4 regions of the Streptacidiphilus alkalitolerans genome follow, and region 1 is predicted to be linked to each of the others. Evidence: riboswitches for the same ligand, from Rfam matches in the RefSeq annotation. Region 1 holds a riboswitch; each other region holds the start of a gene.

Evidence for each region. A riboswitch is a leader RNA that binds a small molecule or an ion and turns the genes downstream of it on or off. The one in region 1 is predicted to bind S-adenosylmethionine.
Region 2: linked by a shared signal. The riboswitch ahead of thrC (threonine synthase) and the one ahead of ACEZDG_RS18405 (putative leader peptide) in region 1 are both predicted to bind S-adenosylmethionine.
Region 3: linked by a shared signal. The riboswitch ahead of ACEZDG_RS29875 (putative leader peptide) and the one ahead of ACEZDG_RS18405 (putative leader peptide) in region 1 are both predicted to bind S-adenosylmethionine.
Region 4: linked by a shared signal. The riboswitch ahead of ACEZDG_RS24715 (aminotransferase class V-fold PLP-dependent enzyme) and the one ahead of ACEZDG_RS18405 (putative leader peptide) in region 1 are both predicted to bind S-adenosylmethionine.

The regions. Positions count from the first base shown of each region.
Region 1 is NZ_JBHEZX010000007.1:235,869-243,629, forward strand. Features, by position in the region: gene ACEZDG_RS18385 (LLM class flavin-dependent oxidoreductase) at 1-978, opposite strand, end outside; gene ACEZDG_RS18390 (NtaA/DmoA family FMN-dependent monooxygenase) at 975-2,354, opposite strand; gene ACEZDG_RS18395 (LLM class flavin-dependent oxidoreductase) at 2,370-3,575, opposite strand; gene ACEZDG_RS18400 (putative leader peptide) at 3,716-3,814, opposite strand; SAM riboswitch class IV at 3,826-3,938, opposite strand; SAM riboswitch class IV at 4,126-4,237, shown strand; gene ACEZDG_RS18405 (putative leader peptide) at 4,289-4,399, shown strand; gene ACEZDG_RS18410 (amino acid ABC transporter permease) at 4,523-5,545, shown strand; gene ACEZDG_RS18415 (amino acid ABC transporter ATP-binding protein) at 5,563-6,315, shown strand; gene ACEZDG_RS18420 (transporter substrate-binding domain-containing protein) at 6,383-7,399, shown strand; gene ACEZDG_RS18425 (amino acid ABC transporter permease) at 7,419-7,761, shown strand, end outside.
Region 2 is NZ_JBHEZX010000003.1:464,194-471,954, forward strand. Features, by position in the region: gene ACEZDG_RS08885 (hypothetical protein) at 1-225, opposite strand, end outside; gene groL (chaperonin GroEL) at 345-1,967, opposite strand; gene ACEZDG_RS08895 (cold-shock protein) at 2,248-2,448, opposite strand; gene ACEZDG_RS08900 (MoaD/ThiS family protein) at 2,892-3,167, opposite strand; gene thrC (threonine synthase) at 3,164-4,459, opposite strand; SAM riboswitch class I at 4,453-4,587, opposite strand; gene ACEZDG_RS08910 (glucosyl-3-phosphoglycerate synthase) at 4,756-5,721, shown strand; gene ACEZDG_RS08915 (alpha,alpha-trehalose-phosphate synthase (UDP-forming)) at 5,752-7,182, shown strand; gene ACEZDG_RS08920 (hypothetical protein) at 7,192-7,761, opposite strand, start outside.
Region 3 is NZ_JBHEZX010000017.1:7,024-14,784, reverse strand. Features, by position in the region: gene ACEZDG_RS29890 (hypothetical protein) at 44-226, opposite strand; gene ACEZDG_RS29885 (hypothetical protein) at 324-1,055, opposite strand; gene ACEZDG_RS29880 (helix-turn-helix domain-containing protein) at 1,137-2,204, opposite strand; SAM riboswitch class IV at 2,963-3,073, shown strand; gene ACEZDG_RS29875 (putative leader peptide) at 3,107-3,235, shown strand; gene ACEZDG_RS29870 (LLM class flavin-dependent oxidoreductase) at 3,350-4,468, shown strand; gene ACEZDG_RS29865 (LLM class flavin-dependent oxidoreductase) at 4,479-5,825, shown strand; gene ACEZDG_RS29860 (ABC transporter substrate-binding protein) at 5,960-7,615, shown strand; gene ACEZDG_RS29855 (ABC transporter permease) at 7,612-7,761, shown strand, end outside.
Region 4 is NZ_JBHEZX010000011.1:228,714-236,474, forward strand. Features, by position in the region: gene ACEZDG_RS24690 (C40 family peptidase) at 1-144, opposite strand, end outside; gene ACEZDG_RS24695 (NYN domain-containing protein) at 335-1,786, opposite strand; gene ACEZDG_RS24700 (hypothetical protein) at 1,884-2,165, opposite strand; gene ACEZDG_RS24705 (rhomboid family intramembrane serine protease) at 2,301-3,098, shown strand; gene ACEZDG_RS24710 (Lrp/AsnC family transcriptional regulator) at 3,095-3,376, shown strand; gene ACEZDG_RS24715 (aminotransferase class V-fold PLP-dependent enzyme) at 3,384-4,754, opposite strand; SAM riboswitch class IV at 4,810-4,930, opposite strand; gene trpD (anthranilate phosphoribosyltransferase) at 4,988-6,058, opposite strand; gene ACEZDG_RS24725 (hypothetical protein) at 6,134-6,547, opposite strand; gene ctaE (aa3-type cytochrome oxidase subunit III) at 6,870-7,490, shown strand; gene qcrC (cytochrome bc1 complex diheme cytochrome c subunit) at 7,606-7,761, shown strand, end outside.

The DNA.
Region 1 (7,761 bases):
CTCCAGCGAGCTGCGGTGCTGGGCGTCGGTGAGGCCGCCGGCCTCGGCGTGCAGGTGCAGCACGCTGTGGCCGAACTGCTCGTGGTAGCGGTGCACCTTCTCGATCACCTGCTGCGGACTGCCGATCAGCGCGGAACTGCGCTCGACGAAGTCCTCCAGGGTCGGGAACACCGGCTCCACGCCGAGCTGCTTCTGGAAGGCGAGGTAGCCCTCGAACACCGGGCGGTAGTCGGCCAGGGCCTGCTGCGAGGTGGGCGTGGCGTAGTAGCCGGCCGTGCCCGCGCCGACCGCGGCCTGGGCCGGGTCGTGGCCGTAGTGCTCCCAGCGCTCCCGGTAGTAGCGGACCAGCTCGGCGTAGGGCTCGATCGGGTTGGTGACATTGGCGGAGAACAGCGGGTCGCCGTAGCGGGCGGCCAGGTCCACCGACTCCCGGCTGGTGGCGCTGCCGTGCCAGACCCGGACCGGCTGCTGCAGCGGCCGCGGCCAGACCTCGGCCTCGTGCAGCTCGGGGCGGAACTTGGGCGAGGCGGTGACCTTGTCGTTGCGCCAGATCTGCCGGAACAGCTCGTAGGACTCGGCGTTGCGGTCCCACTGGTCCTCGGGGGTGACCTGGAACAGCTCGCGCTGCGCCGTGCCGTTGCCCTTGCCGATGATCAGTTCCAGCCGGCCGCCGGAGAGGTGGTCCAGGGTGGCGTAGTCCTCGTGCGCCCGGACCGGGTCGAGCAGGCTGAGCGTGGTGACCGCGGTGAACAGCCGGATGTTCCGGGTCAGCGCCGCGATGTGGCTGAGCACCACCGGCGGTGAGGAGGAGATGAACGGGCGCTCGTGCCGCTCGCCGACGCCGAAGCCGTCGAAGCCCAGCTCCTCGGCCAGCAGCGCGCTGTCGACCACCTCGCGGAAGCGCTGCTGGGTGGAGACCTGGACCCCGGTGACCGGGTCGGGGCGGTGCACGATCAGGGTGATGCTGATGAACTTCACGAGGCCACCCGCTCCGCCGCCGCGCCGTCCCGGCCGGGCAGGGCCAGGCCCAGGTGGTCCCGCAGGGTGCTGCCGGCGTACTCGCTGCGGAACACCCCGCGCTCCTGCAGCAGCGGCACCACCGTGTCGGCGAAGGCGTCCAGGCCCTTCGGGGTGATGTGCGGGACCAGGATGAAGCCGTCGCTCGCGTCGGTCTGGACGAACTCGTTGATGGTCTCGGCGACGGTGGCGGGGGAGCCGACGAAGGTCTGCCGGCTGGTCGTCTCGATCACCAGGTCGCGGATCGAGAGGTGCTTGGCGGCGGCCTTCTCGCGCCACTCCCTGGCGGTGGCCAGCGGGTCGCGGAACATCCGGACGCTGGCCCGGCCCCGGGCGATGGTGTGCTCGCCGAGGTCGGGGTCGATCTCCGGGAGCGGCCCGTCCGGGTCGTAGGAGCTGAGGTCGCGGTTCCAGAGCTGCTCCAGGAACTTGATCGCGGTCTGCCCGCTGACCTGCGCCCGGCGCACCTCGCGGGCCTGCTCGACGGCCTCGGCGTCGGTGTCGCCGAGCACGAAGGTGGCGGCGGGCAGGATCAGCAGCTCGTCCCGGCCCCGGCCGTAGCGGGGTAGCCGGCCCTTGACGTCGGTGTAGAAGGCGCGGCCGGCGTCCAGGGTGCTGTGCCGGCTGAAGATGGCGTCGGCGGTGGAGGCGGCGAACTCGCGGCCCTCCTCCGAGTCGCCGGCCTGGAAGATCACCGGGCGCCCCTGCGGGCTGCGCGGGACGTTGAACCGCCCGGCGATGTCGAAGTGCTGGTCGTGGTGCTCGAAGCGGCCGGCCTCGGGGTCGCGGAGGAACTGCCCGGACTCCTGGTCGGCGAGGATCTCGCCGCCGTCCCAGGAGTCAAACAGCTCCTGGGTGGTCTGCAGGAACTGCTGGGCCCGGGAGTAGCGGTCCTCCTGCTTGAGGAAGCCGCCGCGGCGGAAGTTCTCGCCGGTGAAGGCGTCCCAGGAGGTGACCACGTTCCAGGCGGCCCGCCCGTCCGAGAGGTGGTCCAGCGAGGCGAACTGCCGGGCCACCTCGTAGGGCTCGTTGAAGGTGGAGTTGATGGTGCCGGTCAGGCCGATCCGCTCGGTGACGGCGGCCAGCGCGGCCAGCACGGTGAAGGTGTCGGGGCGGCCGACCACGTCCAGGTCGTAGATCTTCCCGCCCTGCTCGCGCAGCCGCAGGCCCTCGGCCAGGAAGAGGAAGTCGAACTTGGCGCGCTCGGCGGTCCTGGCGAAGTGGGCGAAGGAGCTGAACTCGATGTGGCTTCCGGCCTCGGGGTCGCTCCACACCGTGGTGTTGTTGACGCCGGGGAAGTGCGCCGCGAGGTGGATCTGCTTCAGTGGCTTGCTCATGGGTCGGACCTCTCCTCAGACGGCGGCGTAGCGGTTGGCGGGACGGGCCAGGCCCAGCAGCCCGCGCAGGGTGTCGGCCTCGTAGCCGGTGCGGAAGGCGCCGCGGCGCTGCAGCTCCGGCACCAGGCGGCGGGTGATCTGCTCCAGGTCGTGCGGGACGGCGGCGGGACGCAGCCGGAACCCGGTCAGACCGGCCTGCTGCCACTCCTGCAGCTGGTCCGCGAGCTGCGCGGCGGTCCCGGTGAACACCTGGGCGTCGCTGCTGTACGGGGCGCCGGCCAGCTGGTCCAGCCGGTCCCTGCGGGCGGCTGCCGCGTCGGCGTCGTCGTCCAGGAACACCACCAGGTCGCCGAAGACGTGCACGGTCTCCTCGGCCCGGCCGGCGGCGGCCTGTTCGGCGCGGATCTCGGCCAGGATGGCCCGGGCGTCCTCGGCGCCGCGCGGGGTGACGAAGCCGACGTCGGTGGAGCGGGCGACCAGCCGGTAGGGGATGGTCGCGTGCGCCAGGGCCGCGACCACCGGCTGTCCCTGCGGCGGGCGCGGGGTGATCGACGGCCCCTTGACGCTGAACCTCGCCCCCTCGAAGTCGATGTAGTGCAGCTTGTCGCGGTCCACGAAGCGGCCGGTGGCGGTGTCGCGGATCTCCGCGTCGTCCTCCCAGCTGTCCCAGAGCCGGCGGACCGCCTCGACGTAGTCGGCGGCCTCGTCGAACAGGTCCGCGACTAGCGCCTGGACCTGGGGCTGGTCGAAGTCCTCCAGCCGGAACGGCGGCACCGTGCGCCGGCCGAAGAGCTCGGCCTCGAAGGGGCGCCCGGAGACCTGGACCCGGAGGCCGGCCCGGCCGGTGCTGACGTAGTCCAGGGTGGCGATCGCCTTGGAGAGGTGGAACGGCTCGGTGTGGGTCGCCACCGCGGTCGGGATCAGCCCGATGTTGCTGGTCAGCGGTGCGATCCGGGCGGCGATCAGCACCGCGTCCAGTCGGCCGCGGACCTGGTCGGTGCGCCGGTCCTCGTCGAAGTGGCTGGAGGACTGCAGGCCGAGCGAGTCCTCGATGGTGACGAAGTCCAGCAGCCCCCGCTCGGCCTCGGCGACCAGGTCGGCCCAGTACGCCGCGGTGAGCAGGTCCTTCGGCCGGGCGGCCGGTTCGCGCCAGGCGGCGGGGTGCCAGCCGGCGCCGTCCAGGGCGACGGCGAGGTGGAGGGCAGGGTCTGGTTGAGGCATGGGGGGTGTCGCTTCCTGCTCGGGTGGGGGCTCCACCGGTGCGGAGGGCATGCCGAACGGAACCCGCGCCGGGACTGGCCCGGGGCGGCGTCGGCTGTGCGGGGAGGGAGGTAGGCGCGTTTACGACAGAGCGCTGCGGCTCAGGCCGAGTGACCGGCCGTACAGAGTGCGCTGGCGATGCGCTGAAGATCGATGTGTCGACGCGAGTACGTGCCGATGGCTCGACGCACCGCAGTCACCTCCGCCTTCAATCTCGCGCTTGCGGGGCCGGGTCCGGCACCGCCTGGTCGTCACCTGGAGCACCCCGCCGCGTCGGAGGGTTGCTGGTCAGCAAGCCAGGGCTTGTCGCTGACGCTCGTAACCTGGGGCTCACGGTAGCTCCGGTTGGGCGCCGAACACAATCCCCGGAGATCGACTCGCGTTCGAGCGAATACCAACTCCCTTGACCACAACACGGCTTGGCCGCGAAGTCTTCCCGCAGGCCGGGATCGCATCCCCATCAGATCCATAGGCATTGTCTAAAAGCCGCCGAGCGGTTAACGTAAGCCCTGGTTACGAGCGTCAGCGTCAAGCCCTGGCTTGCTGACCGGCAACCCTCCGACGCGGTGGGGTGCTCCAGGTGACGACCCGACAGGACGACAGTTCTCCTGTAAGCGCGAGGCCCCACGGGGCCGGAAGACGGTGAGGTGATCCACATGCAGGTACAGCGCTCGATGAGCACGCCGCGCCCGCAGGGGTCCTTCCAGTCGCGGGTCGCGCGGCGCCATGTCGACCTGCTTCGGGTGAGCAGCGCCCTTTGTCCGAGGACAGCCCCGGTCTGTTGACCGCGCTCGCGCCCTGCCGCGCCGAGATCTGACTCGACCACGCCCTCACCCTCGCCGTCACCCCGTCCCGCCCGCCGGGCCGCGGAGTGATGCTGCGCCCCCACGGGACGGAAAGCACACACCATGAGCCGTTCGGAAACCCCTGCGCGGATACCCGCGCCGCCGGAACCGCCGCCCTCGGACACCCCGAAGTCGGACGTCCAGCCCGCGCACCACGCGGTGCCGGACGAGCAGCTGCTCGCCGCGAAGCTGGTGCCGCTGCGCCGTCCGGGCCAGTGGGTCTCGGCGCTGGTGCTGCTGGTGCTGTTCGCCATGTTCGTGCACACGGTGTTCACCAACAGCCGGTTCCAGTGGGGCACGGTCGGCAGCTTCTTCCTGAGCGGCTCGATCCTGCGCGGCCTGGAGCTGACGCTCTGGCTCACCGCGGCGGTGATGGCCACCGGCTATGTGCTGGGCATCGGGGTGGCCGCGATGCGGCTGTCCAGGAACCCGGTGCTGCGCACGCTGAGCTTCGGCTTCGTCTGGCTGATCCGCTCGGTCCCGATCCTGGTGCAGCTGCTGTTCTGGTATGAACTGGCGTCGCTCTACCCGCAGTTGTCGCTGGGCATCCCGTTCGGCCCGGAGCTCGCGACGGTGCGGACCGCGCACCTGTTCAGCGGGATCCTGGCCGCCTTCATCGGGCTGACCCTGGACGTGGCCGCCTTCTCCTCCGAGATCGTCCGCGGCGGCATCCTCTCGGTCGAGCACGGCCAGACCGAGGCGGCCCAGGCGCTGGGCCTCGGCAACGCGCGGATCTTCCGCAGGATCGTGCTGCCGCAGGCGATGCCGGCCATCGTCCCGGCCTCCGGCAACCTGCTGATCGGGATGCTCAAGGCGACCTCGATCGTCAGCGTCATCGCGGTGCAGGACCTGCTCTACTCGTCCCAGCTGATCTACAACCAGAACTTCCTGATCATCCCGCTGCTGCTGGTGGCGACGCTCTGGTACGTCATCCTCACCACGCTGCTCTCGATCGGGCAGTACTTCGTCGAGCGCCACTACGCCAGGGGCAGCAACCGCCGTGGCGGAGAAGGCTTCTGGCGGGTGCTGCGCGGCAACATCCCGCTGCTGGGGCGGACCGGACGCGGTGCGGCGGTGCTCTCATGACCGGCACCGGGCAGCCGCTGGTCCGGATCCGTGGCCTGCGCAAGAGCTTCGGCGCCCACTTGGTGCTGGACGGGGTGGACCTGGACGTGGGCGAGGGCGAGGTGACCGTGCTGCTCGGCCCCTCGGGCTCGGGCAAGTCGACCCTGCTGCGCAGCATCAACCACCTGGAGAAGCCGGACGCCGGCTTCGTCGAGGTGGGCGGCGAGATCATCGGCTACCGCCACCAGGGCGGCAAGCTGCACGAGTTGGGGCACCGGACGATCACCCGGCAGCGGGCCAGGGTCGGGATGGTGTTCCAGCAGTTCAACCTGTTCCCGCACCTGACCGTGCTGGAGAACATCACCGAGGCCCCGGTCGCGGTCCGCGGCGCGTCCAGGAAGCAGGCCGCGGCCCGGGCCAGGGAGCTGCTGGAGCGGGTCGGCCTGGCCGGCCGGGAGGGCGCCTACCCCCGGCAGCTGTCCGGCGGCCAGCAGCAGCGGGTGGCCATCGCCCGCGCGCTGGCGATGGAACCGGACCTGCTGCTGTTCGACGAGCCCACCAGCGCGCTCGACCCCGAACTGGTCGGCGAGGTGCTCGCGGTGATGAAGGACCTCGCCCTCAGCGGGATGACGATGATCGTGGTCACCCATGAGATCGGCTTCGCCCGCGAGGTCGCCGACACCATGGTCTTCCTCGACGGCGGCCGGATCATCGAGTCGGGACCCCCGGCCGAGGTGCTGGCCAACCCGAGCCACGAACGAGCCAGGGCCTTTCTCTCAGCCGTCCTCTGACACCTCGTCAACTCACCCCTCTCCTTACCACCCCCATGCCGTTTCACCCTCCCCGAAAGGAACTTCCGTGACGACCGACGGACGCCCCGCCCGCCACGGCCACCGCTCGCGTACGGCTGCAGCCGCGCTTGCCGCCACCGCCGCTCTGGCTCTGCTCACCGCCTGCGGATCCAGCTCCGGCACGGCTGTCACCCCCGCCGCCGGCGGCGGCCCGACCGGCGCCTCGACGTCGAGTGCCCCGGCCCAGGCGGCGTCCACGGCGCTGCCGACCGAGGACGTGGTGTCCTCGATCCAGGCCGACCCGGCGCTGAAGGCCGAGCTGCCCGCGGCGGTACGGAGCCGCGGCTCGCTGATCCTCGGCACCAGCCAGGTGGTCGGCAGCTCCAACCTGCCGCACGGCGGCCAGGACGCGAGCGGCAAGACGGTCGGCCTCGACATCGACCTGCGCGACGCCGTCGCCAAGGTGCTGGGGGTCAGCTGGGACGTGCAGTACGGCACCTTCCCCACCGTCATCCCCGGTGTGCAGAACGGCAAGTACGACGTGGGCCAGGACAACTTCGGCGCCACCGCCGCCCGGGAGAAGGTGGTCGACTTCGCCACCTACCTCAACGACGGCCAGTCCTTCCTCGGCTCCAAGGACGTCAAGGCCGACAGCGTGACCGACCTCACCGGCCTGTGCGGCTACAACGTGGCGACCAGCCCGGGCTCCACCTTCCAGCAGATCCTGACCGACGGCGCCGGCAAGTGCGCCGCGGCCGGCAAGAGCCCCTACAAGGTGCAGTACTTCGCCGACACCGCGCCCATCTTCCTGGGCCTGGCCAACGGCAAGGTGGACATCTTCTTCGGCCCGACCCTGAGCCTGAAGTACGACTCCACCCACATCGCCGGCACCAAGTACCTGGGCCAGATCAGCTCCACCCCGGTCGGCTTCGTCACCGGGAAGAACTCGCCGATCTCCAAGGCGCTCAGCGACGCCGTCAACAAGCTCATCGCCGACGGGGACTACGCGAAGATCTTCGCCAAGTGGGGCGTTCCGGGCATCGGCCTCACCACCTCCGTCGTCAACCCGCCCACCACCTTCTGATCCGGCAGGAGTCGAACCGATGACAGAACCGCCCCTTCCCGCGGTCTCGACCGCGGAGAGACCGCCGGAGGACGCCGTACCGGGCGCTGCCTCCGCCCCGGCCGCCCCGTCGTCCGGGCCGTCCGAGTCGCAGCGCTCGCTCGCCGCGCAGCGGGTCATCCCGCTGCGGCACCCGGGCCGCTGGATCGCCACCCTGGTCGCGCTGGTGCTCGCCGCCCAGTTCGCCCACGGCCTGGTGAGCAACCCCTTCTACCAGTGGGACCGGTTCGGCTACTGGTTCCTGCGGCCGGTGCTGCTGCGCGGTCTGGTGATCACGCTGGAGGTGACCGCGCTGAGCGCGGTGCTCGGCCTGCTCGGCGGGA
Region 2 (7,761 bases), on a different contig from region 1:
CTCCAGCAGGGCGTCCTGGATGTCCTGGGCGACCAGGCCGAGCAGGAACTCGGCGCCGGCCGGCCACTGTTCCACCCACCAGCGGCGCTGGGCCACCGCGTCCTCCAGCAGCGAGACGACGGTGGCGTCGGCGACGTCACGGGTCGCCAGGTCCCGCAGCACGCCCGCCCGGGCGGTGTGCAGCGCGGCTTCGATGCCTGGGTTCGAGCTTTCGGAGTCGTCCATCCCCCCATTGTCCCAAACCAGGCAAGCGCCCGGGACGCAACGAGGCGGCCCTCCCCGAAGGGAGAGCCGCCTCGTACGCGGGTACTGCCGAACTGCCGATCCGACCGGGAGGGTCAGGATCAGAAGTCCATGTCACCGCCCGGCATGCCGCCGCCCGCGGGGGCACCGGCCTTCTCGGGCTTGTCGGCGATGACCGCCTCGGTGGTGAGGAAGAGCGCGGCGATGGAGGCCGCGTTCTGCAGGGCGGAGCGGGTGACCTTGGCCGGGTCGATGATGCCGGCCGCGATCAGGTCCACGTACTCGCCGGTCGCGGCGTTCAGGCCGTGGCCGTAGGGCAGGTTGCGGACCTTCTCCACCACGACGCCGCCCTCGAGGCCGGCGTTGAAGGCGATCTGCTTGATCGGGGCCTCAAGGGCGACCTTGACGATGTTGGCACCGGTGGCCTCGTCGCCCTCCAGCTCCAGCTTCTCGAAGATCACCGAAGCCTGCAGCAGCGCAACGCCACCACCGGCGACGATGCCCTCCTCGACGGCCGCCTTCGCGTTGCGAACGGCGTCCTCGATGCGGTGCTTGCGCTCCTTGAGCTCGACCTCGGTCGCGGCGCCGGCCTTGATGACGGCCACGCCGCCCGCGAGCTTCGCCAGGCGCTCCTGGAGCTTCTCGCGGTCGTAGTCCGAGTCGCTGTTCTCGATCTCGGCGCGGATCTGGTTGACCCGGCCGGCGACCTGGTCGCTCTCGCCGCCACCGTCGACGATGGTGGTCTCGTCCTTGGTGATGACGACCTTGCGGGCGCGGCCGAGCAGCTCAAGACCGGCGTTCTCCAGCTTGAGGCCGACCTCCTCGGAGATGACCGTGCCACCGGTGAGGATGGCGATGTCGCCGAGCATGGCCTTGCGACGGTCACCGAAGCCCGGGGCCTTGACGGCGACGGACTTGAAGGTGCCGCGGATCTTGTTGACGACCAGGGTCGACAGGGCCTCGCCCTCGACGTCCTCGGCGATGATCAGCAGCGGCTTGCCGGACTGCATGACCTTCTCCAGGATCGGGAGCAGGTCCTTGACCCCGCCGATCTTGGAGTTGGCGATCAGGATGTAGGGGTCCTCGAACGAGGTCTCCATACGCTCCAGGTCGGTGGCGAAGTACGCCGAGATGAAGCCCTTGTCGAAGCGCATGCCCTCGGTGAGCTCGAGCTCCAGACCGAAGGTCTGCGACTCCTCGACGGTGATGACGCCTTCCTTGCCGACCTTGTCCATCGCCTCGGCGATGAGCTCGCCGATCTGGGGGTCAGCGGCGGAGATGGAGGCGGTGGAGGCGATCTGCTCCTTGGTCTCCACGTCCTTCGCCTGCTCGAGGAGCTGGGCGGAGACGGCCGCGACGGCCTTCTCGATGCCGCGCTTCAGCGCCATCGGGTTGGCACCCGCGGCGACGTTGCGCAGGCCCTCGCGCACGAGCGCCTGGGCCAGCACGGTGGCGGTGGTGGTGCCGTCGCCCGCGACGTCGTCCGTCTTCTTGGCGACCTCCTTGACGAGCTCGGCACCGATCTTCTCGTACGGGTCCTCGAGCTCGATCTCCTTGGCGATGGAGACACCGTCGTTGGTGATCGTGGGGGCGCCCCACTTCTTCTCCAGGACGACGTTGCGGCCCTTGGGGCCGAGCGTGACCTTGACAGCGTCGGCGAGCTGGTTCATCCCGCGCTCAAGGCCGCGACGAGCTTCCTCGTTAAACGCAATGATCTTGGCCATGGAAGTGGTCCTCCCGGACAGGGTGGCTGCGTGTGGACCGCGCTGGCGCCCGCGACGGACGGTCCCGGCCTACGACGGTCACTTCCCGTCGCGTCCGGAGCCTCACCTACCCGGCCCGTTGTCACTCTCTACCTCAGAGTGCTAACGCCAATGATTAGCACTCTCACCCCTTGAGTGCAAGCAGATGCCCTGGAACGGGGACTGGAAACGCCGGTAGGCCGCTACCCCAGGGGGGTATCGGCCTACCGGAAGGTCTGTCAGCGATCGCTCGATGGAGCGGTCACACCACGCGGACCATGTCCGCCTGCGGACCCTTCTGACCCTGCGAGATCTCGAATTCGACCCGCTGGCCCTCCTCGAGCGACCGGTACCCGTCCATCTGGATCGCGCTGTAGTGGACGAACACGTCCGCACCACCGTCGACCGCGATGAAGCCGTACCCCTTCTCCGCGTTGAACCACTTGACGGTGCCCTGAGCCATTCCGTACTCCCCTATTACTGGCCCTTTCACGGACCGCACTCCGCGGACCGGATCGCGCACCGACGCTTTGCGCAACACGCGACCGACGCTGAATGTATCCACTCAGACGCCCTCTGCAACAGGGCGCACGGCGGAGAATTCTCGGGGATATTAAGGGGCACTGCGGTGCTTATGTCAACAAAGCGAGGCAAAGTACTCCGGACATAGCGGACCTGATAGACAAATCGCTTCAGGATTTCTCGGCGGACCCTTGGGGCGCAGCAGCCCCCTGGGCTGCAGGTGATGACAGATACCGAAGGAGAAGAGGTTTGAATACCGCGCCGACCGCGCAGCCTGCATCAACCGGAAGCCACTGTACCCCTACCGGGGGAAAGCGAAAGCCGGGGCACCCGCCCGGTAGGGAAGGGCGCCCCGGCTTTCGTCATGCAGTGAAACTAATTCGTTCAGCCACCGGCGACGGCGGGAATGATCGAGACCGCTCCGCCGTCGGAGATCACCGTCTCAAGACCGTCCGCGAAGCGCACGTCGTCGTCGTTCACATACACATTGACGAAACGCCGCAGCTTGCCGCTGTCGTCGAGGATCCGGCCGCGGATGCCGGTGTGGTTGGCCTCCAGGTCCTCGATGACGGCGGCGAGGGTCGCGCCCTCGGCCTTCACCTCGGCGGCGCCGCCGGTGTAGGTGCGGAGGATCGTCGGGATGCGAACGGAGACGCTCATGCGAGGCCAGCCTCTCGGAAGGAGTCCAGGGTGGGGCGGATGGTGGCGGACAGGCCGGTGGTGGGTTCCACCGCGTCCAGGGTCTTCAGACCGTCTCCGGTGTTCAGGACCACGGTCTCGGCTGCCGGGTCGAGCAGGCCGTTCTTGATCAGCTTCTGCAGTACACCCACGGTAACCCCGCCCGCGGTCTCGGCGAAGATCCCCTCGGTCCGCGCCAGCAGCTTGATCGCGTCCACGACCTGCTCGTCGTTGACGTCCTCGACCGCCCCGCCGGTACGGCGGCAGATGTCCAGCACATAGGGGCCGTCGGCCGGGTTGCCGATCGCCAGCGACTTGGCGATGGTGTTCGGCTTCTGCGGGCGGATCACGTCGCGGCCGGTCTTGAAGGCGACCGAGACCGGCGAGCAGCCCTCGGCCTGGGCCCCGAAGATCTTGTAGGGCTTGTCCTCGACCAGGCCGAGCGCGATCAGCTCCTTCAGCCCCTTGTCGATCTTCGTCAGCTGCGAGCCGGAGGCGATCGGGATCACCAGCTGGTCCGGCAGCCGCCAGCCCAGCTGCTCGCAGATCTCGTACGCCAGGGTCTTCGAGCCCTCGCCGTAGTACGGGCGCAGGTTGACGTTGACGAAGCCCCAGCCCTCGCCGGCCGGGTCGCCGATCAGCTCCGAGCAGAAGCGGTTCACATCGTCGTAGTTGCCCTCGATGCCGACCAGCTCGCCGCCGTACACCGCGGCCATCACGATCTTGCCCTGCTCCAGGTCCTGCGGGATGAACACGCAGGAGCGCAGCCCGGTACGGGCCGCGGCGGCGCCCACCGCGCCGGCCAGGTTGCCGGTGGAGGAGCAGGAGAGGGTGGTGAAGCCGAAGGTGCGGGCGGCCTCGACCGCGATCGCGACGACCCGGTCCTTGAAGGAGTGGGTCGGGTTGCCGGAGTCGTCCTTGACGTACAGGCCGCCGGTGATCCCCAGCTCGCGGGCCAGGTTGTCGGCCTTGACCAGCTTGGTCCAGCCCGGGTTGATGTTCGGCCGGGTCGCCACGTCGGCCGGGACCGGCAGCAGCGGGGCGTAGCGCCAGATGTTCGCCGGGCCCGCCTCGATCTGCGCCCGCAGCGCCTCGGGGTCGCCGCTGGGCAGCTCGTAGGCCACCTCGAGGGGCCCGAAGCACTCGGTACAGGCGAAGTCGGGGGCGAGCGGGGTCCGCGCACCGCACTCCCTGCAGGACAGGGCGACGGCGGGACCGAAAGACTCGGGTGTGACAGTTGCAGCAGCCATGATGGCGAGGCCCTCTCTCCTCATCTTCCCCGCGGCGCGTTTCGCCGCAGGACGGAATTGGCACCTTCCCCACCAGGGCCTTGACGGCTGTAGCTGGCAGGAGGGTTGCCGGGACTTCAACGGGCCGTTCCCTCAGTCCCTCTGGATGAGCTCTATGGCGGACCGTTCGCTCCTGGTCCGCATTTGTGATGATGGCAGTGCGTCCGCCGTGCGGCGGGCGTCTGTCATCCCCAAGACTGTAACCGAAGCGACGTCGGCGATCACTGGGCGTCCGCGAGACGAGACGCGCATCACGGCTCGTGCCACACCAGAGGAGTCCTGTGCTTGACGAGGTCGCGGACTGGCTGCGCCACCGCTCCTGGGCGGCCGACGACCGCTCGCTGCCCGAACTGCTCGCCGCCAAGGAGGCGACCGGAAGCACCGTCAGCGTCGTGCTGCCCGCACTGGATGAGGAGGCCACGGTCGGCGGAATCGTCTCCGCCATCCGCCGCGACCTGATGGACGCCGTGCCGCTGGTGGACGAACTGGTCGTGGTCGACTCCGGCTCCAGCGACCGCACCGGGCAGGCCGCCGCCGCGGCCGGGGCCCGGGTGGTGCACCGCGACTCGATACTCCCCGAGCTGCCCGCGCTGCCCGGCAAGGGCGAGGTGCTGTGGCGCTCGCTCCTCGCGACCAGCGGCGACATCGTCTGCTTCATCGACGCCGACCTGCGCGAGTTCGACTCCGCCTTCGTCTCCGGCATCGTCGGGCCGCTGCTCACCGAACCCGAGGTGGCCTTCGTCAAGGCCATGTACGACCGGCCGCTGGAGACCGGCGACACGGTGATCCCGGCCGGCGGCGGCCGGGTCACCGAGCTGGTCGCCCGCCCGCTGCTGAACCTCTACTGGCCGCTGCTGGCCGGCTTCGTCCAGCCGCTCGGCGGCGAGTACGCGGCGCGGCGCTCACTGCTGGAACGGCTGCCCTTCGCCACCGGCTACGGCGTCGAGCTCGGCCTGCTGGTGGACGCGCTGGAACTGGCCGGCCTCGACGCCCTGGCCCAGGTGGACGTCGGCGTCCGGCACCACCGGCACCAGGACGCGCAGGCGCTCGGCCGGATGGCCGCCGCCATCCAGCTCACCGCGCTCGACCGGCTGGCCCGCAGCAACCGGATCAAGGCCGCGGACGACCTGGCCCGGCCCAGACTCACCCAGTTCACCCGCACCGCGGCGGGATTCACCCCCAGCACCGCCGACATCGCGGCCACCGACCGGCCACCCGTCGTCACGCTCACCGCGAACGACGTTTGACCCGGTCACGAGCAGGCAAGGCTGAGCATCATGGTCACAGCTAGTCCGGCATCGATTCTGCTCGCCTCCAACCGGGGCCCGATCTCGTTCACGGTCGAGGACGACGGCACCCTGACGCCACGCCGGGGCGGCGGCGGGCTGGTGTCGGGGCTCAGCGCCATCGGCGACGAGGTCGACTCGGTCTGGGTCTGCGCCGCGCTGTCGGAGGGCGACCGCGCCGCGACCCGGCAGGGCCTCGACGACCCGTCCGTGCGCATGCTGGACATCGACCCGGGCACCTTCGCCCGCGCCTACAACGGCATCGCCAACTCCACCCTCTGGTTCGTGCACCACCTCATCTACAACACGCCGACCACCCCGGTCTTCGGCAGCTCCTTCCGCCGCGAGTGGGCCTCCTACGAGGCGTACAACACGGCCTTCGCCGAGGCGCTGGCGGAGAACGCCGCGCCCGGCGCGACCGTGCTGGTCCAGGACTACCACCTGTCACTGACACCCCGGCTGCTCCGCGAACTGCGCCCCGACCTGCGGATCGGGCACTTCTCGCACACCCCCTGGGCCCCGCCGGACTACTACCGGCTGCTGCCCGACGACGTGGGCCGGGACGTCCTGGCCGGGATCCTCGGCGCGGACCGCGCCGGGTTCCTCACCCGGCGCTGGGCCGGGGCCTTCGCCGACTGCTGCGAGGCCGTGCTCGGCGCCGAGGTCGACCGGGACGCGCTGACCATCACCTACAAGGGCCGGACCACCCGGCTCGGCGTGCACCCGCTGGGCGCCGACGGCGACTTCCTGCGCGAGCGGTCGCACCGTCCGGACGTGGACTCCCGGCTGGCCACCCTGCGCGAGGCCGTCGGCGACCGGAAGACCGTGGTCCGGGTGGACCGGACCGAGCTGTCCAAGAACATCGTCCGCGGCCTGCACGCCTACCGGCACCTGCTGCGGACCCGGCCGGAATGGCTGGACCGGGTCGTCCACATCGCCTTCGCCTACCCCTCGCGGCACGACCTGCCGGAGTACCGCGAGTACACCGCCTCGGTGCTGCGGGTGGCCCAGGAGATCAACGACGAGTACGGCACCCCCACCTGGCAGCCGGTGATCCTGCACGTGGACGACGACTTCGCGCGGTCGCTGGCCGCGTACCGGCTCGCCGACGTCGCCCTGGTCAACCCGATCAGGGACGGGATGAACCTGGTCGCCAAGGAGGTCCCGGTGGTCACCGACCGGGGCTGCGCCCTGGTGCTGTCCCGCGAGGCCGGCGCCTACGAGGAACTGGGCGCCGACTCCGTGGTGGTCAACCCGTACGACATCATCGCCACCGCCGAGGCCCTGCACACCGCCCTGACCATGCCGGAGGACGAGCGCGCCGCGCGCTGCCTGCGGCTGGCCGAGGCGAGCACCGCGCTGCCCCCGTCGGCCTGGTTCCTGGAGCAGTACCAGGCTCTGACGGAGGATCAGCGGGGCTGAGCGGGAAGGCTACTTGCTGCAGGAGTAGTTGAAGCTTGCCGAGGCGCTGTGCGCGCCCGGCTCGGTGATCTCCACCGTCGCGGTGGCCTGCAGATTGCCGTTCCCCTGCACGGTCCAGCGCAGCGGCAGCGTCACCTCGTGCAGGCCCGACGGCACGGTCTTGGTCTGCATGCCGTCACTGCTGCCGTCGCTGCGGATCCAGCGGTAGTGGATCACCCCGGAACCGCCGTTGGTGTGCACCACGGCGTTGACCTCCTCGGTCCCGTCGCAGGTGAGCGCGGCGGGGCTGGCGGTGACCGCGACCGAGCCGATGCTCAGCGGGGTGCCGAAGCGGTTCCACAGCAGGAACGCGACGACGCCCAGCAGGACCAGACCGGCCAGCAGGAACCCGCCCAGCTTGCGCTTCTTCGGCTTGCCCTGCTCCGCGGCGGCGGCAGCGCCGGCCGGGCCCGCGCCCTGCCAGACGGCCATCGTCCGCGCCGTCTTGGGGTCGGGCACGCCGGGGCCGAACCTGATCAGGCTCTCCGCGGGCGGCTGCTCGTCGGGCGGCGGCGCCGGCGGCGAGAACACCGTCGGCGT
Region 3 (7,761 bases), on a different contig from region 1:
CCTGTTACGCCTGGTGCCACGGCCCGTTCCGGAACCGCCGGCCCTAGGGTGCGCGGCGCCTGAGGGCGGTGATGAGGTCCTTGAGGGCGCGCAGGGTCGCGTCCAGGGTGTGGGCGTCGCTCTTGTTGATGGCTTTGCTGGCGATGAGGCCGGCGACGATCATGCCGAGGGCGGTGACGGCCGCGGTACAGGCGATGGCGAGGTCGGCGGCGGGCAGGGGCGACACGGTGGTGGTCTCCTGGTGGGGCGTCAGGTCGGTGGTACCGGGCGGACAGGCGGTGTGCTCGCGTGGCGAAGCGGGCTGGAGCAGGCCGGGGCGGGGGTCATGGCGCGGGCGGGGGCAGCATGCGGCTGGGGAACGGCTGACTACCGTCCTTGATCGCCGTCCAGAGCGGCTCCAGGCGGTCCGGGTCTCCACCGCAGGCGGCGTAGAGCTTGCCGGCGATCGACTGGGTCGGAACCCTGCCGTGGCCGCTCATGGCATCGGTGACGACCTCCACGGGCACCTCCGCCGCCGCGCTGAGGTCCTGAAGGCTCAGCCCCGAGCGTTCCCAGCATCGGTTCAGTTCGTCCAGCAGGGCCTGGCGCGCCGCACCGGCCTGGGGGTTGTTCGTGGCCCCCGGCGACACCACCGCCCGGGTCCGTGCGGGTTCGGGGCAGTCGGCGGACCAGCGCTTCTTCGCGAGCCAGGGCCCGATGTCCGAGGCCCGAGCGATCTGTGCCCAGCTGGCGCCGTGGCTGCGCCCGTGCCGCACGATCAGCGTCAGCGCCTCGCTCAGGCTCCGATCGAGCAGCATCGCCGCGTGCAGCATGTAGCTGATGTCCTTGTCGGTGGCCTCCTTGTCGCTGCCGGCCTCGACCTGGAGTTGGCGTGCGAGCCGCACCAACTGCTCCAGATGGGCGCCGGTCGCCCGGGCGTCCCACACTTCCCTGGGTGGCCGCAGGACGACCTTCCTGCGCCCGTGGCGCAGGCAGTACTTGGGCTTGCCTCCGCGGGAGGCTTCCCAGAAGAACGTGTTACCGCATTTCGTACAGGCGATTGTTTCCGTCGGCATGGCGGTTCCTGTGAGGTAGTCAGCAGCGGTTGAGGGACGGGGATGCTGGCCCCGGTGGGTGAGCGGCTGCGGCCGTGCCGCCTACGGGGTGAGGCGCTCGAGGGTGACGGAGGTCTGCCGGGCGGGGCCGGGATAGGCGCTTCGCCACAGGTGCTTGCTGCGCTCCGGGCTGCCGCCCAGCGCGCGGACGACGCGTTCGACCACCGGCCACGGCGGCGTGGTGTCGCCCAGTAGGAAGCCGCTGACCTCCGGCGGGCGCAGCTCGTCCGGGAAGGCCGCGCAGATGACGGCGTCGGAGGGGCAGCCGGCCTCGAGGTACAGCTCGCGCACGGCTGCGTGCAGTTCCTGCGCGGCGACATGCGGGGGCAGCGGTCGGGGTCCGACGCGTACCTCGGTCCACAGCGGTCGCAGTCGGCCCGGGTCTCCCGCGCACGCAAGGATGACCCGTTCGGCGGTCTGCCAGGGAGGGAGGCGGGATCCCGACAGGATCCGCGAGACATAGGAGGGGGAGACGCCGACACGCGCGGCGACCTCCTTGACCGAGACGCCCGCCGCCCGCTGCAGTTGGATCAGGGCGCGGGAGAGCTGGGTGGCGGTCCCCGCCGTAGGCGGCCCGGTTTCGCCCCGGGGCACCGGCTCGGTGCCGGTCGCCGGCCGGGGTGCGGGCAGCGCCAGGCGTTCCTGGCGTCGCGAGAGCATCCGCTGGGCCCGGTCGGCGGAGTACTTGTCGCGGGCCGTGTTCGCGCCGATGCCGATGATGTCGGCGATGGCGCTCCACGACATCTTCTGATCGCGCGCCTGCTGCACCATCAGCATGATGACGTCGTCGAGTTCCGGCTTCAGGCGGGTGGCCTTCTCCAGGAACGCGATGGCGTCGGGGGTGCCTGCGTGCAACTCCCGCTCCGCCTCCTGCTGCAGCTGCACTGTGAGCAGGAACAGGCTGGTGGTGACGTCGAGGAGCAGGCTCTTGTCACCATGCGGGGAACGGGGGGCGGCCGCGAGCTCGACGGCCGCGCCCGTGGCCGCCTTGCCCTTGAGGCGGTTCGCCGCCGACCGGCAGCGTGCACTGCAGAACTTCCTGCGCCTGCCTCGCGCATTGCCCTCGAAAGCCTCGCTGCAGCGGGCGCACTCCTTGTATTTTGACGTCACGTCCGTCCTCCGGAGCGAATCGGCAGAAGCGGCAGCCGTTTCGTTGCGGAGATGGCCCAGTCTCGACGGCCGAGGCGGACGAATATCGGCTGCCCGGCAAGGGCCTGCCGACGAGGCAAGCCCCGTCCCGGCCGCGCGGAGTGCACCGATCGGGCGCGACGGCAGGGCGCGCTGCGGGCGGAGTCTGCGAGCTGGGAAGGGGTGGATGCCACAAAGTGGTCCAGTCCACAGGTGGAGGCCGCCGGGCCCTTCCGGGATGAACATACCGGCCGGTACGATCGGGGCCGCGAGCATGTCCGCGTGTTCGCGACATGGGGGCGTGACAGTGCTGTCAACACAGGGTGATCGATCGATGACACTGGGAAGCCGGCAGATGCTACGGTCGTCACTGTTGCCCTCCCGGCGTCCGTGGACGTCGTAAGGCGGCAAATCGATCGGGAGGCATGGTCCGTCCTTGGTCCTGAGGTACGGATAGCTCCGGCGAGGCGACCAACCAGTAGCCGGGGCTATCCATCAACTGGTGCGGTGAGAATAGCCGTTGGCGGGCACGGCGTTCCGCTGGAAGCGTCCGCGGCGGAACGTAACTCCGAAAATCACGTGTCACGACGTAACTCATCCAAGATCGAACCACTCTCTGTGATGAGACCAGGCCAAAGGGTGCTGCTGATCCCCTGATCCCCTGATCGTCCGGGCTGCCGGTATCTCCAGCAGATCTATAGGCATTGTCTAAAACCCGCCGAGCGGTTAGCGTGAGCCCTGGTTATGAGCGTCAGCGTCAAGCCCTGGCTTGCTGACCGGCAACCCTCCGCCGCGGTGGGGTGCTCCAGGTGACGACCCGACAGGACGGCTCCGTCCTGTAAGCGCGAGGCCCGGCAGGGCCCGATCGGTATGAGGTGATCCGGATGCGTGAGCAGCGCCCCAGCGGCACGCCGCGTCCGTACGGGTCCTTCCGACTGCGGGTCGCCCGGCGGCATGTCGATCTGCTCCGGGTGAGCAGCGCCCTGTGTCCGGGGTCGTGTCCGGTCCGCTGAGACCGCTCCCCCCTCGCGCCCCGCGCATCCCGTCCGACGCCGGGTCGTCCGTCGACGCCGTCCTCTGCCGCGCGCGGCCCCCGTCCAGCAACATCCCGACCGGAGGTATGTCCCATGAGCGAGCCTGGCACCCGGGTCCCCGTCCTGCGCCTGGCACTTGAGGCCGACGGGGACGGCGCCCACCCCGCCGCCCGGCGGCACTCAGGACGTCCACCGGGCGCGGCGCTGACCGCCGGGGCGCTGCGGGCCGTGGTCGCCGCGGCCGAGGCCGCCGGGTTCGACCTGCTCACCCTGGACGACTCACCGCTGCCGCCGAGCGCAGGACCGGACGCGCCGGGCCGGGTGGAGGCGGGCACCCGGGCCGCCTTCGTCTCGACCCTGACGGACCGGATCGGCCTGGCGCCGACCCTGCAGGTCACCACCACCGAACCGTTCCACCTGGCGACCCAGCTGGCGAGCCTGGACCACGCCGCCAACGGCCGGGCCGGCTGGCTGGTCGGGGCCGCCAACGGCGAGGACGACCTGGCCACGATCGGCGCGCAGCCGCTCGGCCCGGACGAACTGCGCCGGGAGGTCGCCGACGTCATCGACACCGCCCGTGCGCTCTGGGACTCCTGGGAGGACGACGCCGTCATCAAGGAGGTCAGGACCGGCCGCTACCTGGACCGCGACCGGGTCCACCCGGTCGACTTCGAGGGCGCCCGGTTCACCGTGAAGGGCCCGCTGATCACCCCGCGCCCGCCGCAGGGCCAGTTGGTCGTGCTGGTGCCGGACGCCCTGGACGCAGACGACCGCGCCGATGTGGTGCTGGTCCGGCGGCCGGACCTGGCCGGGATCGCCGAGCGGGCCGCCGAGGCCCGTGCGGCCGGGGCCCCGCTGGTGTTCGCCGAACTGGAACTGGTGCTGGACACGGACGTCCCGGCCGCCGAGCGGCTGGCGGAGCTCGACCGCTCCGGCTCAGGACCCTGGCCGGAGTCCGGCCGGTTGCGCCATGTCGGCCCGCCCGCCGCCCTGGTGGAGCTGCTGACCCGGCTGGTCGAGGTGGTCGACGGGGTCAGGCTGCACCCCGCCGTGCTCGCCGCCGACCTGCCGGTGCTCACCGCCGAGGTGCTGCCGGCCCTGGCCGCCGCCGGCCTGCACCGGGCGCCCCGGGCCGGCGACACCCTGCGCGGCACGCTCGGCCTGCCCCGTCCTGCCAACCGGTTCGCCGCCACGGCGACCACGAGCGTCTGAGGTACGCGCGATGACCGAGACCGGGACAAGCCCGTCCACGCCGACCGGCGCCCCGTACGACCCGAAGGCGCAGGTGCACCTCGGGGTCTTCTTCACCGGGGTCGGCTCCGAGCTGATCTGGACCGATCCCTCCGCCGCCCCGCACACCGCGATCGAGACCTTCGTCCAGGTGGTGCGACTGCTGGAACGCGGCCTCTTCGACGCGTTCTTCCTCGGCGAGGGCCTGCGGGTCCGGGAGAACCGGGGCCGGGTCTACGACCTGGACGTGGCCGGACGCCCCGACGCGATCACCCAGCTGTCCGCGCTCGCGGCGGCCACCGAGCGGATAGGCCTGGTGGCCACCCAGAACACCACCTACAACTACCCCGCGGACCTGGCCCGGCGGCTGGCGAGCCTGGACCTGCTGTCCGACGGCCGGGCCGGGTGGAACATCGTCACCACCGACAACGCCTGGACCGGGGCCAACTTCCGGCACGGCGGCTGGCTGGAGCACAAGCGCCGCTACGAGCGGGCCGAGCAGTTCGTCCGGGCGGCCAAGGCGCTGTGGTCCTCCTCGGCACCGGTGGAGCGGGACACCGACCTGGTCCGGCTGCGCGCCGCCGCCACCGTGCCGGCCAGCCGGCAGGGCCGTCCGGTGCTGTTCCAGGCCGGGGACTCGGACGGCGGAAGGGAACTGGCGGCCCGTCAGGCCGACGTGGTCTTCTCCGCCAACTCCGCGTACGACAAGGCCGTGGTCTACGCCGCCGACCTGCGGGCCCGGCTGGCCCGGTACGGCCGGACGGCCGACTCGCTGCGGATCCTCCCCGGTGCGGCCCTGGTGCTCGGCGACACCGCAGCCGAGGCGCGGGAGAAGGCCCGCTGGGTGCGCGACCACCAGGTCAACGGGCCCCGCGCGATCGCCTTCCTGGAGCAGTACTGGGGCACCGACCTCTCCGGCTACGACCCGGACGGTCCGCTGCCCGACATCGAGCCCACCGAGGACGAGCTCGACCCCTCCCGGGGCACCATCGCGATCGACCACCGCACCGGCAAGCTGGAGCGGATCCGGAAATGGCGCGAACTGGCCGAGGAGAAGGGCCTGTCGATCCGTCAGCTGGTCCTGGAGGTGCTGCCGGCGCACTCGCTCTTCGTCGGCACCCCCTCGGCGATCGCCGACGAGTGGACCCGGTACGTCCGCACCAGGGCGGCCGACGGCTTCAACCTGCTGCCGCACCTGATCCCCTCCTCGCTGACCGAGATCGTCGACAAGCTGGTGCCCGAGCTGCAGGAGCGCGGCTCCTACCGCACCGAGTACCAGGGCAGCACCCTGCGCGAGCACCTGGCCCTGCCCGTCCTGCCGCCCCGGAACGCGGCGTGACCGTGCTGGGGCCTGTCCTGGTGCGCCGGCTCCACATCGATCTGCTGCTGGTCTGCGGCGCGCTCTGTCCCGGCTGAGCCCGCCCCGACCGAGTTGCCCCCGCATCCAACACCAGCGCAGAAGCGGACACACCCATGCCACTGCCCCGTACGACCAGACCCGTCAGGAACGGCCTCGCCGTCGTCTCGCTCAGCACCGCTGTGCTGGTCGCCCTGACCGCCTGCACCAGCGCCAGGACCACGGCCGGCGCCGGCGGCACCGGGAAGAGCGCGGCCAAGGCCCTCACCATCGGCACCACCGACCAGGTGGTCAGCCTGGACCCGGCCGGCTCCTGGGACGCCGGATCCGGAACGATCGAGGACGAGGTCTACGCCACCCTGCTCAGCCCGCAGAACGGCTCCTCCGACGTCCGGCCCAACCTGGCCGCCGGGATCAGGCTGACCGGTCCCAAGGAGTACACGGTCGCCCTGAAACCGGGCCTGAAGTTCGCCAACGGGCACGATCTGACCTCCTCCGACGTCAAGTTCAGCTTCGACCGGCAGCTGAGGATCGCCGACCAGAACGGCCCCTCCTCACTGCTCTACAACCTGGCCTCGGTCGCCGCCCCCGATCCCGCCACGGTGGTGTTCACCCTCAAGTCGGCCAATGACACTCTGTTCCCGCAGGTCCTCTCGACCGGGGCGGGCTACGTGGTGGACGAGCAGGTGTTCCCCGCCGACAAGATCCTGGACGACACCGCGGTGGTCGCCGCCAAGCCCTGGGACGGCCCGTACACGATCGGCAGCTACCAGAAGAACTCGCTGGTGTCCTTCACCGCCAACAGCGCCTACCAGGGCCTGCTCGGCACGCCGAAGACCGCCGAGGTCCAGCTGAAGTACTACACCGACGCCAGCAATCTGAAGCTCGACGTGCAGCAGGGCACCCTGGACGCGGTCTACCGCACGCTGTCGACCGCGGACCTGGAGGACCTGTCCACCAAGAAGGGCATCACCGTCCACACCGGCTCCGGCAACGGCATCCGGTACATCGTGTTCAACCTCAAGACCCAGCCCTTCGGCTCCGCCACCAAGGAGCCGAACCCGGCCAAGGCGCTGGCGGTGCGTCAGGCCGTGGCCGACTCGGTGGACCGGGCGCAGCTCGCCTCGCAGGTCTACAAGAACACCTTCCAGCCGCTGTACAGCTCGGTCCCCGACGGCATCACCGGGGCCACCCCCTCGCTGAAGGGGCTCTACGGCGACAAGCAGGGCGGTCCTGACAAGGCCGCCGCGGCCCAGGTGCTGTCCGCGGCCGGGGTGCAGACCCCGGTCACCCTGAACCTGCAGTACAACACCGACCACTACGGGGCGTCCTCGACCGACGAGTACGCGCTGATCAAGACCCAGCTGGAGGGCACCGGCCTGTTCAAGGTGAACCTGCAGTCCACCGAGTGGGCCCAGTACGGCAAGGACCGGGTCGCCGACCTCTACCCGCTCTACCAGCTCGGCTGGTACGCCGACTACCTGGACGCCGACGACTACCTCGCCTCCTTCTACTCCCACAACAGCTGGGTCGACAACAACTACGACGACCCGGCGGTGCAGGCGCTGATCCAGCAGGAGGAGACCGAGACCGACCCGGCCAAGCGCACCGCGCTGATCGAGCAGGTCCAGGACAAGGTCGCCGCGGCCGTGCCGCTGCTGCCGCTGCTCCAGGGCTCCACCGCGATCGTCACCCGCAGTGACGTCAGCGGGGTGCCGGACAAGCTCACCAGCGCGTACCAGTTCCGCTGGGCGGAGCTCTCGAAGAAGTGAGCGTCCTCACCGAGGAAGCCACCGGCGCCGTCGGCACGTCCGACGGCGCCACCGGGTACGGGCTGACCCGCTACCTGGTGGTCCGCTTCCTCCTCATCATCCCCACCGTCCTCGTCCTGGTCAGCGTCGTCTTCTTCCTGATGCGC
Region 4 (7,761 bases), on a different contig from region 1:
CTGCTCCGTCGCCGCGGCGGCCGCGTTGCGGTCCGAGTCCACCTGCGCCTTGGCCTGACCGGTGGTGGTGGTCGGCGCGGCGTTGGCCGAGGTCTGTGCCGAGAGCGCGACCGCCGTCGCCGCCGCGGCCGTGAGGATCGTCACGCGGGCACGGCCGGGCTGCTTCAAACGACGGTGTGAGACCACGGAGCCGGGTTCCCTTCAGGACGACACAGAAGTTCGAAGGGAAACACTAGTGAGGAACGTGTGAGCTTGTCGCCCCCGTCGGGAACTCCGACCGGTAATGCCCCTAATGTCCGCTACAGGTAAGAGGTTTGAACCGCGGCCCACGGCCTCACGTGCGGATCAGCCGCCGCAGCAGCATCGCCGAGGGCACCGGACGGGCCCCCGCCTTGCGCACACCGTCGGCGACCTCGCGGTCGGTGGAGACCACCACCACCGGACGCCCCTCGGGCTCGGCCCGGACCAGACGGCGGATCAGTTCGTCGGCGGTCTCGCCGGAGCGGCTGAACAGCACCCGCACCCCGCGCGGCGGCGCCATCGGGACCGGGGCGTCCAGGTCCTTGCCGTCGAAGACGCAGGTCACCTCGGCCCGGCTGTGCATGGCCAGCATGGAGAGGCCGTTCAGCAGCCGGGCCCGCTGCTTCTCCAGCGGCAGGGTCGGATAGCCGCTCTTGGTCACGTTGTAGCCGTCCACCAGCAGATGGGTGTGCGGCAGTGCCAGCAGCTGGTCCAGCAGCGCCGGGTCGTCCGCGTCCAGCGCCCGTCTGGCCACGTCGTGCGGGGAGGCGGACACCGGCAGCACCGCCTCCACCGTGTCGGCCGGGCGGCCCTCGGACAGCGGGGGCAGGCCCAGCTCACGCTGCAGCCCCTGCGCGCCCTGCAGCACCACGTCGAGCAGCAGCCGCAGCCGCATGTCCTCGGCGCTCCGCCCCTCCCTGGACGCCCTCCTGGACGCCTCCAGCGCGGCCTCCGCCTCGGTCAGCCGGTGCTTCAGCCGGCGCACCTCGCTGTCGACCGCGCCGCGCTCGGTCACCCCGGCCGAACGCAGCGCCTCCAGTTCGGCGGTGACCTTGCGGGTCGCCGCCTCGGCCCGCTTGGTGTCCGCCTCCAGGCTGCGCAGCCTGCGGCGGAGCGAGTCCCGCTCCTTCTTCGCCTCGTCCAGCTCGGCCCGGCCCCGGTCGGCGTCGGTCCTGCTGGTCTCGCGCAGCGCGGCCAGCTCCACCTGGAGCTTCTCCACCAGCCTGGTCGCCTCGGCCGCGGCGCCCTCGGACTCGGCCCGCTCGACCTCCTCGCCGGCGTCGCCGACCAGCTTGCTCCAGCCCGGCGGGCGCAGCAGGTACGCCACCGCGGCGACGTCCTGGGGGTCGGCGGCGGCCGGGACCTGTCCCGCCTCCAGCGCGGCCACCAGGTCGGGCTGGCCCAGCCGGACCCTCTCCGCTATCCGCGACCGGAAACCGGGCTCGGTCTCCAGCGCGGCGGCGATCGCGGTGGCCCCGCGCCGGGCCCGCTGCACCGGGGTGAACTTGGCGTACGGGCGCAGCCGGTGCGGCAGCTCGGCGGCGGGCACGGCGGCCAGGCCGTCCGCGGCGATGCCGACCACCCGGCGGCGCACGCCCTCGGGCAGCGGCCGTTCCAACCGCTCGGCGGCGTCGGGAGTGGGCTCGGCGGAGTCGGACGCGGCGGCGGGGTCGGGCTCGGTCGGGGCGGCCGGGTCGGCGTCGTCGGCGTTCGCGGGGTCGGCGAAGGGAGGCTCGGCGTCGTCCGGCCTGTCGTCTCTCTCCACCACGTCCTGTGCTCCGATCCGGTCCCCGGCCGTCACGGCCCGACAGACCATTCTCGCCCGCTCCGCCCCCCAGTCGTCACCGCGCCACTCGGAATAGCTACTGCTGGGGCTGGTCCACCCCGGCCGCCTGCGCCGCCGCCTCGGCCTCGGCCCCCGGCCGGTCCACCAGTTCGATCTGGTCCACCGCGTTGCACCAGCGGCAGCGCACCGACTCCACCGAATCGCTCAGCACCTCCCGCTCCTCCACCCGGGGCTCCCCGGCCAGGTCCAGGTGGATGAACTCCACCACCCGGGAGGAGCGGGTCACGTCGAAGCGGGTCAGGTTGCCGCACAGGGTGCAGCGCCACCGGGTGCCCTCGGTGGGAAGAGGGACAGACATGGGTGGTTCCTCTCGGCCGGGTGCAGGAGTTTCTGCTCCGTCAACCCTATGGCCTCGCTGACCGGCGCGAACACAGTCCCCCACATGGACGGACCAGCCGGTGTCAGATTTGTCCGCAGAAGGAATGATTGGCGCATGGTGATCCCGGTACGCACGGTAGGCGACAACGGCCCGGCTCCGTACGTCCCGGTGGTGACCTGGGCGCTGATCGCGCTGTGCACCCTGGTCTTCCTGGTCGGCCCGGTCTCCGGGCTCGACCCGCTGTACGGCGGCGGCAGCGCCAGGGCCTGCTCGGAACTGGCCTACTACCAGCACTGGGGGGTGATCCCCCATGAGCTGCTGGACAACCGCGCCCTGCCCGCCGCCCCGGCCGACGGCTGCCCCGCCGCCGACCCCTTCCCCAAGGTGCCCGCCCTGTCGGTGCTGACCGCGATGTTCGTCCACGGCGGCTGGCTGCACCTGCTGGGCAACATGGTCTTCCTCTACGTCTTCGGCGCGATGGTCGAGGAGCGGATGGGCCGGCTGCGCTATCTGCTGGCCTATCTGGGCCTGGGCTACCTGGCCACCTACGGCTACGCCCTGTTCGCCGAGCACGGGGACAACGGCACGCAGACCCTGGTGGGGGCCTCCGGGGCGATCGCCGGGGTGCTGGGCGCCTACCTGTGCCTGTACCCCAGGGCACGGGTGACCAGCCTGCTGCCGTTCCTGCTGTTCCTGCCGCTGCGCTTCCCGGCCTGGGTGGTGCTCGGCGTGTGGTTCGGGATCCAGTGGGCCTCGGTGGGCGCGCCCTCCGCCGCCGTCACCGGGGTCGCCTACACCGCCCATCTGATCGGCTTCGCCGGCGGCTTCCTGTTCGCCTGGCTGCTGTACTGCCGCAGCCGTGGATACCCTGGCCGGACCAAACCGCGCCTGCTTCCAGGAGAACCACCGTGATCACCGCGATCGTGCTCATCAAGACCAGCGTCGACCGGATCCCCGAGATCGCCGAGTCGATCGCCGCGATCGACGGCGTCAGCGAGGTGTACTCGGTCACCGGGCAGCACGACCTGGTGGCCATGGTCCGGGTCCGCGCCCACGAGGAACTGGCCGAGGTGATCCCCGGTCAGGTCAACAAGGTGCCCGGGGTGGAGTCCACCGAGACCCACATCGCCTTCCGCACCTACTCCCGGCACGACCTGGACGCGGCCTTCGCCCTGGGCCTGGACGAGTAGCAGCAGCTCACGGCTGGCGGCGGGTGTCCGGCACGCAGCGCCCGCCCTCGGTCCGGTAGGCCCACCGCGCGCCCTCGGTGACCAGCTCGCGCACCGCGGCGACGAAGCGGTCCACGTGCTCGTCCGGGGTGCCCGCGCCGAAGCTGACCCGGATCGCGTTGAGGCTGCGCTCCCCCGGCAGCGCCTCGGGCGCACCGCACTCGGACGGCGGGGCCTCTTCGCCACCCAGCAGGGTGCGCACCAGCGGGTGGGCGCAGAACAGTCCGTCGCGGACGCCGATGCCGTACTCGGCGGACAGCGCGGCGGAGAAGTGCGAGCTGTTCCAGTCCTGGACCACGAAGGACAGCACACCGACCCGCGGGTGCTCCTCACCGAACAGGGTCAGCACCTTGACCTGCGGGATCTCGGCCAGGCCGGCCCGCAGTCGGCCGATCAGGTACTGCTCACGGGCCACCAGGCCCTCGAACCCGGCCTCGGTGAGCGCCTTGCAGGCGGAGGCGATGGCATAGGCGCCGATGACATTGGGCGAGCCCGCCTCGTGCCGCGCCGGGCCCTGCTGCCACTCCACCGCGACCGAGCCGTCGGCCTCCCTGGCCACGCTGCGGCTGGCGCCGCCGCCGGCCAGGTAGGGCTCGGCGGCGTCCAGCCAGTCGCTGCGGCCGGCCAGCACGCCCGCGCCGAAGGGGGCGTAGAGCTTGTGCCCGGAGAAGGCCACCCAGTCCACGTCGAGGTCGCGGACCGAGACCGGGTGGTGCGGGGCCAACTGGGCGGCGTCCAGCACGATCCGGGCCCCGTGGCGGTGCGCCGTCGCGGCCAGCTCGCGGACCGGCCAGATCTCCCCGGTGACATTGGACGCGCCGGTGACGCAGACCAGCTTCGGCCCCTCGGGACACTGCGCCAGCGCCTGGTCCAGCGCCGCCACCGCCTCCTGCGGCGAGCGCGGGGCGCGCAGGTAGCTGACACCGACGTCCTCGCGGCGCCAGGGCAGCAGCGAGGCGTGGTGCTCGGTCTCGAAGACGAACACCCGGGTTCCGGCCGGCAGCACCGAGGCCAGCAGGTTCAGCGAGTCGGTGGTGGCCCGGGTGAAGACCACCTGGTCGCCGTCGCGCAGGTCGAGGAACTCGGCGACGGTGGCCCGGCTCTGCTCGAACAGGTCGGTGGAGAGCTGGGACAGGTAGCCGGCCCCGCGGTGCACGCTGCCGTAGTAGGGGGCGTAGGCGGCCACGTCGTCCCAGACCCGCTGCAGGGCCGGGGCGCTGGCGGCGTAGTCCAGGGCGGCATAGCTGACCTTCTCGCCGCCGACCAGCGGCACCTCGACGTCGCGGCCGAGCACGGCGAGCGGCTCACAGACGGAAACGGTATCGGCGTACGCGGACATAACGGCCCCTCCAGGGCATCCAGTGGACCCCTGGCCAATGGCCGCACAACTGAGGGATCCGCGCTTGCCCTGCGGCAGTGTTGCCGAAGGGCCTGGTCGTCACCCGGAAGCACCCCGCCACGGAAGGAGGGTTGCCGGACAGCAAGCCGGGGCTAATGACGCTGTCACTCGTGACCTGTGAAGAAGTATGACAGGGGTCCACCCGCTGGGCGAACCCCTGTCCAGGATATGAACTACGCGTGCGTCGCCGCAGCCCAGCGGGCCAGCACCGCTTCGGCCGCACCGGAGTCGATCGACTCCGCGGTGCGCTTCATCGCCGCCGCCAGCTGCTCCGCCAGCGGGGCCGCGGTCTGGTCCAGGGCGACCAGGGCCGAGGCCGAGTTGAGCAGCACCGCGTCCCGCACCGGGCCGTGCTCCCCGGCGAAGACCCGGCGGGCGACCGCGGCGTTGTAGGCGGAGTCGGCGCCGCGCAGGGCCTCGATGCCGACGTACTCGATGCCGACGTCGTGCGGGTCGAAGGTGCTGCGCTCGACCTCGCCGTCACGCACCTGCCAGACCGTGGACGTGCCGGTGACGGTCAGCTCGTCCAGGCCGTCGTCGCCGCGGAAGACCAGCGCGGACGCCCCGCGCCTGGCCAGCACGCCGGCGATCAGCCCGGCCATCCGGCTGTCGAAGCAGCCCACCGCGTTGGCCCGGACCCGGGCCGGGTTGGTGAGTGGGCCGAGCAGGTTGAAGGAGGTGGGGATGCCCAGGTCGCCGCGGGCCGGGGCGGCGTGGCGCATCGCCGGGTGGAACACCGGGGCCGGGCAGTAGGTGATGCCGGCCTCGGCCGCCACCTCGGCCACCCGGCGGGGCGTCAGCCCCAGGTTCACGCCCAGCTTCTCCAGCACGTCGGTCGCGCCGCTGGCCGAGGAGGCGGCCCGGTTGCCGTGCTTGACCACCAGCGCACCGGCCCCGGCCGCGACCACCGCCGACATGGTGGAGATGTTCACGGTCTTGGCCCGGTCGCCGCCGGTGCCGACGATGTCCACCGCCCGGCCCGGCACCTCGATCACGGTGGCGTGCCGGTACATGGCCTCCACCAGGCCGGTGATCTCCTCCACGGTCTCGCCCTTGGCCCGCAGCGCCACCATGAAACCGGCCACCTGGGCCGGGGTGGCCTCCCCGGTCATGATCCGGTCCATCGCCCAGGAGGTCTCCGCGGCCGACAGGTCGGTGCGGGCGATCAGCGCGCTGAGGACGTCCGGCCAGGAGCGCGCCTGCACGGGGTCGCCGCCGCCGTCAGCAGGAAACACGTTCGCCATGGCCGTGGGCCTCTCACTTGTTCAAGGATGGAGGACCACAGCCTAGCGACCGGCCAAACGCCGGGACGGCAGATCTCAGCCGACGAGATGCGCGGTTCCGCTGCGCAGCAGGGTGGTCGCCGTGGCGGCCAGCGCCACCGGGTCGACCGGTGCGGCGACGGCCGCGTCGGCCCGGCTCCAGGCGGCCAGCCAGGAGTCCTGCGGCCGGCCGATCAGCACCAGCACCGGGGGGCAGCCGTAGATCTCGTCCTTGAGCTGGCGGCACAGGCCCATCCCGCCGACCGGGGTGGCCTCGCCGTCCAGCACCAGCAGGTCGAGCCGGCGCCCGCCCTTGGCGTGCGCGTCCAGGGCCTTGATGACGGCGGGCTCGGTGGCGCACTCCAGGTACTGAATCTCCGCCAGGTCCGCGGCGGGCCGCTTCCCCAGCGCCAGCAGCACCTGCTCGCGGGTGTTTCGGTCGTCGCTGTAGACAAGAACGTTCAGTGCCATCGTCCGTTATCCCCCTGGGAGGCGATCAGGCTGGAAAGTGATCGGGCTCACTTCGGCGTCTCGCGGATGCTACTCCCGAAGAGGGTGCCGAAGCACCGGTGCGTACGGTGGAGATCGTCCCGGCAGCCGTCCGGCCGTCCGAGGTTCACCATTTAGAGGGACCCTCCGGCCTGTCGCGCGAAGGCACCCGCGCGGAAGCCCCCCCGCCGTTCGGGCTACCTGCCTGGTCGTCAGGGGTCCGGCACCCGGCGGAGGGTACGTCACGGTGCGGACACACCGAGGAACCACCCCCGGGGTGAAGACGGAATAAGCGACCGACATAATGGCCGTCGTGGCGACAGCAACTGCAGTAGAAACCGGACACGCTCACGGATCGGTCAACCGGCCGAACCTGGTCAGCGTGGGAACCATCGTCTGGCTCGCATCCGAGCTGATGTTCTTCGCGGCCCTGTTCGCGATGTACTTCACACTCCGCTCGGTGACCGGGACGGACTACTGGCATTCCCTCAACGAGGCCCTGAACGTCCCCTTCGCTTCGGTGAACACCACCGTCCTGGTGCTCTCTTCCTTCACCTGCCAGATGGGTGTCTTCGCCGCAGAGCGCGGCGATGTGAAGAAGCTCCGGGCCTGGTTCATGGTCACCTTCGTCATGGGTGCGATGTTCATCGGCGGTCAGATCTACGAGTACACGGACCTGGTGAAGGTTGACCACCTGTCCCTGTCCTCCTCCCCCTACGGCTCGGTGTTCTACCTGACCACCGGCTTCCACGGCATGCACGTGACGGGCGGACTGATTGCCTTCCTGCTGGTCCTCGCGCGTACGTACGCCGCCAAGCGGTTCACGCACGAGCAGGCCACCGCCGCGATCGTCGTGTCCTACTACTGGCACTTCGTCGACGTGGTCTGGATCGGCCTCTTCGCGACCATCTATCTGATCAAGTAGGCAGGGTCGGACCGTCCCCTCGGCTCACCGCCGGGCGGTCCCCGCAGACCGACCTGACGGTCAACCAGACTCCAGACGCTCCTGATCCTCACACCGGGGTTAATCCGTGCTCCAGATCTTCCAACCGAAGCAGCTCTCCTCACGACGGCGCCACCCGCTGGCCGCGCTCGTCGTCCTACTCTTCGCACTGGCGACGACGGGAGGTTTGTACGCCGCGTTCGCTCCCGCGAGCAGTGCGCAGGCGGACTCCGGGCAGTCCCTGTCGGTCGAG